2 linked regions of the Luteitalea sp. TBR-22 genome follow. The protein of the gene in region 1 binds, or shares a complex with, the protein of each later gene. Links are inferred from orthologs where the notes say so. Each region holds a gene or a part of one and is shown in the gene's direction. Other genes may lie near its edges. The genes, in order: secY and secA.

Evidence for each region.
Region 2: the proteins of secY (region 1) and secA are in contact, whole or in part, in a crystal structure (PDB 3DIN), measured with the Thermotoga maritima proteins. The link is inferred for Luteitalea sp. TBR-22 from one-to-one orthologs. Residues at the interface, in WP_004081795.1 of Thermotoga maritima: Glu108, Gly109, Glu110, Glu111, Ala236, Glu237, Arg238, Arg239, Ile240, Thr241, Ile242, Gln243, Tyr244, Ala245, Arg246, Arg247, Val248, Thr249, Gly250, Arg251, Arg252, Val253, Tyr254, Gly256, Ala257, Ser258, Thr259, Tyr260, Leu261, Pro262; in WP_004082002.1 of Thermotoga maritima: Glu261, Ala262, Arg263, Lys300, Ala301, Arg302, Thr303, Ile304, Ile305, Leu323, Tyr324, Asp325, Pro326, Val329, Ser330, Tyr333, Ile336, Lys340, Phe345, Val349, Glu363, Phe364, Tyr374, Ser375, Gly376, Gly377, Glu393, Ile395, Thr482, Ser483.

Annotation. Positions count from the first base shown.
Region 1 is NZ_AP024452.1:4,522,308-4,525,423, reverse strand. Bases 292-3,097 are described here. They hold secY (preprotein translocase subunit SecY), read left to right. Parts: upstream 292-904; coding sequence 905-2,290; downstream 2,291-3,097. Other genes in these bases: map (type I methionyl aminopeptidase), read left to right, coding at 2,970-3,097; TBR22_RS18950 (adenylate kinase), read left to right, coding at 2,326-2,973; rplO (50S ribosomal protein L15), read left to right, coding at 340-780. In the rest of the region: rpmD (50S ribosomal protein L30), read left to right, coding at 1-174; more of map, read left to right, coding at 3,098-3,116. UniProt on the Escherichia coli protein: The central subunit of the protein translocation channel SecYEG. Consists of two halves formed by TMs 1-5 and 6-10.
Region 2 is NZ_AP024452.1:3,073,767-3,077,752, reverse strand. The notes cover bases 311-3,986. They hold secA (preprotein translocase subunit SecA), read left to right. Parts: upstream 311-666; coding sequence 667-3,786; downstream 3,787-3,986. Other genes in these bases: guaB (IMP dehydrogenase), read left to right, coding at 3,880-3,986; TBR22_RS12660 (M23 family metallopeptidase), read left to right, coding at 311-554. In the rest of the region: more of TBR22_RS12660, read left to right, coding at 1-310. UniProt on the Escherichia coli protein: Required for protein export, interacts with the SecYEG preprotein conducting channel.

The DNA of each region.
Region 1 (3,116 bases):
GGCAAGACCCTGAAGGTGACGCTCGTGCGCAGCACGATCGGTTACGACAAGAAGCAGGGCGAGATCGTCAAGGGTCTGGGCCTGCGCAAGATCGGTCACACGGTGGAAGTGCTGGACCACCCCGCGATGCGCGGCATGATCCAGAAGATCCGCCACATGGTGACCGTCGAGTAGACCAGGCGCGTTCGTCGAACGCGCCCTGAACGGAGCTGGCCGCGGGCCCTGGGCCGTCGGCCTTCGAGCCTGTGCACGACCGCCGCGGCGAAGCGGTCGCCCGCAGACTGGATGTTGAATCACGAAGGCCCAGGGCCCATGGCCCACGGCCGACAGGATCTCACTATGGATTTGAGCGATCTCAAGCCGGCAGACGGCGCCACCCACGCCACCAAGCGCGTCGGGCGCGGCCAGGGCTCCGGCAATGGCAAGACGGCCGGCCGCGGCCACAAGGGTGCGAAGTCGCGCTCGGGCTTCAAGCGCAAGCGCGGGTTCGAGGGCGGCCAGATGCCGCTCCACCGGCGGCTGCCCAAGCGTGGTTTCACCAACATCTTCCGCAGCGACTATGCGGTGATCAACCTCGATCAGCTCGAGAAGCTGTTCGAGGCCGGGACCGAGGTCACGCCCGACGTGCTCCACGGACAGGGCCTCGCGCAGGGCACCCAGAAGATCAAGGTGCTCGGCCGCGGTGAGATCACCAAGAAGCTGACGGTCAGGGCGCACAAGTTCAGCGGCGCCGCCGCCCAGAAGATCCAGGCGGCTGGCGGCTCGGCAGAAACCCTGTAACGCCGAACGCTGAACGACGGCCCCGTCAGGGCGGTCCACTCGACCGCCCTCGCGGCCGGACCGCATCGCGACCAACGAAGGCCCGAGGCCCAAGGCCGAAGGCCGGCGAGCATCGAGAAGACCGATGGATAGCTTGAGGAACATCTTCGCCGTCCCGGAGCTCCGGCTCCGGGTGCTGTTCACGCTGGGGTTGCTCGGCGTGTTCCGCATCGGCCACCACATCCCGACGCCCGGTGTGAACACCGAGGCGCTGGCGTTGCTGGCCGAGCAGGCGCGCAACACGATGTTCGGCCTCTACGACCTGTTCTCGGGCGGCAACCTGTCGCGCGTGACGATCTTCGCACTCGGCGTGATGCCGTACATCAGTGCGTCGATCATCCTGCAGCTGCTGACGGTGGTGTGGCCGACCCTCGAGCGGATTTCCAAGGAGGGCGAACTCGGTCGCCGCAAGATCACGCAGTACACCCGCTACGGGACGATCCTGCTGTCGGTGATCCAGGCGCTCAGCATCGCGATCTTCCTCGAGCGCCAGACCAACGTCGCCGGCGGCCTGCCGCTGGTCTACGACCCGGGCTGGGGCTTCCGCCTGATGACCGTTCTCACGCTCACCACCGGGTCGGTGTTCGTGATGTGGCTGGGCGAGCAGATCACCGAGCGCGGCGTCGGCAACGGCATGTCGCTCATCATCTACTCGGGCATCGTCGTCGGGCTGCCGCGCGCGGTGATGACGACGCTCGACCAGCTGAAGACCGGCGAGATCGGCCTGCTGCGGCTTGCGCTGTTGCTCCTGGTGATGGTGTCGGTGGTGGCGGCGATCGTCTACGTGGAGCGCGCGCACCGGCGGGTGACGGTGCACTACGCCAAGCGCGTCGTCGGCCGGCGCATGTACGGCGGCTCGAGCACGCACATCCCGCTGAAGGTGAACACGGGCGGGGTGATGCCGGTGATCTTCGCCTCCTCGCTGCTGGCCTTCCCGGCGACGATCGCCGGGATGTTCCCGCCGGAGAGCTGGGTGCAGCGGGTCGCGCAGCAGCTCGCGTGGGGCATGCCGCTCTACAACCTGCTGCAGGTGGTGATGATCATCTTCTTTGCGTACTTCTACACCGCGATCGTCTTCAACCCCGACGACGTGGCGGAGAACATGCGCAAGTACGGCGGCTTCGTGCCCGGCATCCGTCCGGGCAAGCGGACGGCCGAGTACATCGACCTGATCCTGACGCGCATCACGCTGGTCGGCGCGCTGTACCTGGCGGCGGTCGCGCTGCTGCCGGAGTTCCTGATCAGCGGCTTCAAGGTGGCGCCGATTCCGTTCATCGGCGAGACGCTCGACGCGGCGCTCCCGGGGTGGTTCACCAACGGCCTGGGCGTCACGTTCTTCTTCGGGGGCACCTCGCTGCTGATCGTGGTCGGCGTGGCGATGGACACGGTGCAGCAGCTCGAGTCGCAGCTCATCATGCGCCACTACGACGGGTTCATGAAGAAGACCCGCATTCGCGGACGGAGAGGGTAGGCCGCCCGTTGGCTCGACCTGGATTGAACGTGGTCATGCTCGGCCCTCCGGGGGCCGGCAAGGGGACCCAGGCCAGCCGGCTCGCCCGCCATTACGGCGTGCCGAAGGTCTCGACGGGCGACATCCTGCGGGAGTCGGCGGCGGCCGGGACGGCGCTCGGACTCGAGGCCAAGGCGCGCATCGATCAGGGCCATCTCGTCAGCGACGAGGTGGCCATTGCCATCGTCGAGGAACGTCTCTCTCGACAAGACGTGGCATTCGGTTTTATCCTTGATGGTTTTCCGCGCACGGTCGGACAGGCCGAAGCGCTGGACGGGATGATGGCGGGGCGGTCGCCGCTCACCGTGCTGCACATCGTGGTGCCGGTGGAAGTGCTGGTCGGCCGGCTGCATGCGCGCCGGGTCTGCGGCACGTGCGGGACCAACGCCGATCCCACCAAGCCGGACCTGGGCGTGTGTGCCACCTGTGGGGGCGCGCTGGTGACCCGGGCCGACGATGACGAGCAGGTGGTGCGCAACCGCCTGCAGATCTACGAGGACCAGACGGCGCCGCTGGTGCACTACTACCGGTCGCGTCCGACGTTCTTCACGATCGACGGCAACCAGTCGCCCGACGCCGTCGCGGTGGCGATGCAGGGGGCGCTCGCGTCGGCGATGAGCGTGGCCCAGGGAGAGCCGCGGTGATTACGTGCCGGTCGGCGGACGAGCTGGTCAAGCTCCGGGCGTCCAACCAGCTGGTGGCGCGGATCCTCGAGGCGCTCCGCGCGATGGTGGTGGCGGGGGTGACGACGGCCGAGATCGACGCCGAGGCCGAGCGGCTGGTCCGT
Region 2 (3,986 bases), 1.4 Mb from region 1 along the record:
GCGGCCTGTCGCCGGAAGCCGCGCGCATCGCCCTGACCGGGCCGACCGCGCAACCTGATGCCGTCGGGGTGGTGCGGCAGATGCTGTCGGCCCTCGAGTCGCGGCTGGAAACGGCCCGGCCCCGCCTCGAGCGCCGCGCCGCCCTGGCCCGCGCCACGCCGGCCATCTGGCCCGCCCTCGGCGCCCTGTCGTCGAGCTTCGGCACCCGCCGCGACCCCTTCACCGCGGCCGCGAGCATGCATCCGGGGCTCGACCTCGACGTCGACCTCGGTGATCCGGTCTTCGCCACGGCCGACGGCGTGGTGACCGACGCACGGTACCACCCCGAGTACGGCAACCTGGTGATCGTGTCGCACGGGTTCGGCATCGAGACCCGCTACGCCCACCTGTCCCGCTACCGGGTCCGCCCGGGGACCTCGGTGACGCGTGGGCAGGTCGTCGGCGAGGCGGGCTCGACCGGCCGCTCGACCGGTTCGCACCTCCACTACGAGGTGTGGATCGACGGTCGCCCCGTCAATCCGCTGCAGTACCTCGTGGCGCGCGACGCTCGTTAGCCGGCGCGGCAGGACCTGCGCTCCGGACGCGCAGGGTTGCCTCCCCTCCAGCCGTTCCCTACAATCGGAGGATCGCGGTGCCCGCTTCCGGGCCCGCCTCCTGGTAGACCCTTTGGTTCTCGATACCCTACTCGCCAAGGTCATCGGCACGCAGAACGAACGCGAGCTGAAGCGGATTCAGCCGCTCGTCGCTCGCATCAACGGGCTCGAGCCTGCCATGCAGCAGCTCACCGAGGCCCAGCTGCGTGGCAAGACCGCCGAGTTCAAGGAGCGCCTGGCGCGCGGCGAGTCGATCGACGACCTGCTGCCCGAGGCCTTCGCCGTCGTCCGGGAGGCCGGGCGTCGGGTGGTGCACATGCGCCACTACGACGTCCAGTTGATCGGCGGCATCGTCCTGCACCGCGGGCGCATCGCCGAGATGAAGACCGGCGAGGGCAAGACGCTGGTCGCGACGCTGCCGGCCTACCTCAACGCGCTGGCCGGCAAGGGCGTGCACGTCGTCACGGTGAACGACTACCTGGCCCGCCGCGACTCGGAGTGGATGGGCCGCATCTACCGCTACCTCGAGATGTCGGTCGGCGTCATCCAGCACGACCTGCGCGACGACGAGCGGCAGCGGCAGTACGCGGCCGACATCACCTACGGCACCAACAACGAGTTCGGGTTCGACTACCTGCGCGACAACATGAAGTTCGAGCTGTCGCAGATGGTGCAGCGGCCGCACTTCTACGCGATCGTCGACGAGGTGGACTCGATCCTCATCGACGAGGCGCGCACGCCGCTGATCATCTCGGGCCCGGCCGAGGAGTCCACCGACCTGTACTACGAGGTCGACCGCATCATCCCGAAGCTGAAGCCGGGCGCGGTGATCCAGGGACAGGTCAAGGCCGAGGAGCGCGAGGCGCTCGAGGCGACCGGCGACTACATCGTCGACGAGAAGCACAAGACGGCGACGCTGACCGAAGGCGGCATGGCGCACGCCGAGCAGCTGCTCGCGCACCGGCTGCAGCCCGGGGGGCTGTACGACCCGGCCAACATGCCCCTGCTCCACCACGTGCAGCAGGGCCTGCGGGCGCACACGCTGTTCCGTCGCGACGTCGACTACATGGTCAACGACGAGGGGCAGGTCGTCATCATCGACGAGTTCACCGGCCGCATCATGCCGGGGCGTCGCTGGAGCGACGGGTTGCACCAGGCCGTCGAGGCCAAGGAAGGCGTGAAGATCGAGCGCGAGAACCAGACGCTCGCGACCATCACCTTCCAGAACTACTTCCGCAAGTACGAGAAGCTCGCCGGCATGACCGGCACCGCCGACACCGAGGCGGAGGAGTTCAACAAGATCTACAAGCTCGACGTGATCTCGGTGCCGACCAACCGGCCGCTGATCCGCGTCGAGGAGCCCGACACCGTCTACCGCACGCAGCGCGAGAAGTACGACGCGATCGTCGAGGACATCGCGCAGCAGCAGGCCAAGGGGCGCCCGGTGCTGGTCGGCACGGTCTCGGTCGAGAAGTCCGAGCTGTTGTCGACGATGCTCAAGCGCAAGGGCGTCAAGCACGTGGTGCTCAACGCCAAGTACCACGCGCAGGAAGCCGAGATCGTCGCGCAGGCCGGTCGGCTGGGCAAGGTCACCGTGGCCACCAACATGGCCGGCCGCGGCACCGACATCCTGCTGGGCGGCAACGCCGAGCACATGGCCCGCCAGCAGTGCCTGGCCGAGGAAGTCGCCGAGAAGGTGCCGCGCGGCCAGGAGAAGTACGTCGACGACGAGGAGTTCGTCTACTTCCGCCACGTCGACAACTTCTACCGGGTGCCGACGCCGACCTGGAACGCGATCTTCAAGAGCTTCGACGACGAGTGTCGGGCCGAGCACGCGCAGGTGATCGCCCTCGGCGGCCTGCACATCGTCGGCACCGAGCGCCACGAGTCGCGGCGCATCGACAACCAGTTGCGCGGCCGGGCCGGTCGCCAGGGCGACCCGGGCTCCTCGCGCTTCTACCTGTCGCTCGAGGACGACCTGATGCGCATCTTCGGGTCGGCCAACATCTCGGGGCTGATGCAGCGCCTCGGGATGGAAGAAGGCGTGCCGATCGAGAGCCGGATGGTCACCCGGGCCATCCAGCGCGCGCAGAAGCAGGTCGAGGCCCAGAACTTCGGCATCCGCAAGCACCTGCTCGAGTACGACGACGTGATGAACAAGCAGCGCGAGAGCGTCTACGCGCTGCGTCGGCAGTTGCTCGAGGGCAGCATCCGCCTCGAGGACGGCGAGGTCGACTCGCGCGAGTACCTGATGGTGCTGGCCGAGGACCTGGTCGGCGCGCTGGTCAGCGAGTACGCCGGCGTGAAGGACCACCCCGAGCAGTGGGACCTGGCGCAGTTGCGCGAGGAGATCGAGCGGGTCTTCGGCGTCGACGAGCAGATCCTGCGTGACCTGCCGCTCGAGACGATGACCGCCGAGCAGATCCGCACCGAGCTCTGGGACGAGGTCGAGGACGCCTACGCGGAGAAGGAAGCGGCCGTCGGTCGCGACCTGCTGCAGCTGCCGGAGGAGGTCATCCCGCAGATCGCCGGACCCACCTTCTTCGAGCAGATGAAGACGGTGGAGGGTGACGCGCGCCTCTCGATGGCCGGTCGCAGCGTGCTGGCGCCGATCGAGCGCAACCTGATGCTGCAGGTGGTCGACGGGCAGTGGAAGGATCACCTCTACAGCCTCGATCACCTGAAGGAAGGCATCGGGCTGCGGGGCTACGGCCAGCGCGACCCGCTCGTCGAGTACAAGAAGGAGAGCTACGCGCTCTTCGAGGCGATGAAGCAGCGCGTCGACGAGGAGACCGTCCGCTACCTGTGGCGGCTGCGGCCGATGTTCGGCCGCTCGGAGCCCTCGCCCGCCGAGGCGCTCGAGGCCAGCGACGAGGCGACGGTGACCGCGCCCGCCGCGCCCGCGCCGCGCCAGGCCGCGCCGGTCCCGGCGGTGCAGCGGCCGCCGGCCACGCCCGACATCTTCCAGCGCCCGCAGCGCGTGCAGGAGAACCGGCCTGCGCCATCGTCGGCCGGCGCCCTGTTCGGCGCCCCCGCCGCCGCGGCAGCGGCGCCCCCCAGGCCGGCGCGCGTCGGCGGCGACGACGCCGGCGTGCGGACCGTGCGTCGCGACGTGCCGAAGGTCGGCCGCAACGACGACTGCCCCTGCGGCAGCGGCAAGAAGTACAAGAAGTGCCACGGGGCGGGCCTGTGACGCAGGCGATGGCGCGCGTCACCGCTCCCCGTCCGTTCGAACACCACGAGGCCGACGTCTGTCGGCCTTTCGTGTCTTCACGTGCCTGATCCCATGACGACCACGGACACCCTCGCCGCCCTCTCGCCCGCTGAACAAGTGGAGCGTGGCCTGCAGACCGCGCTCACCTTCGACGACATCCTCCTGGTGCCCCGCCGCTC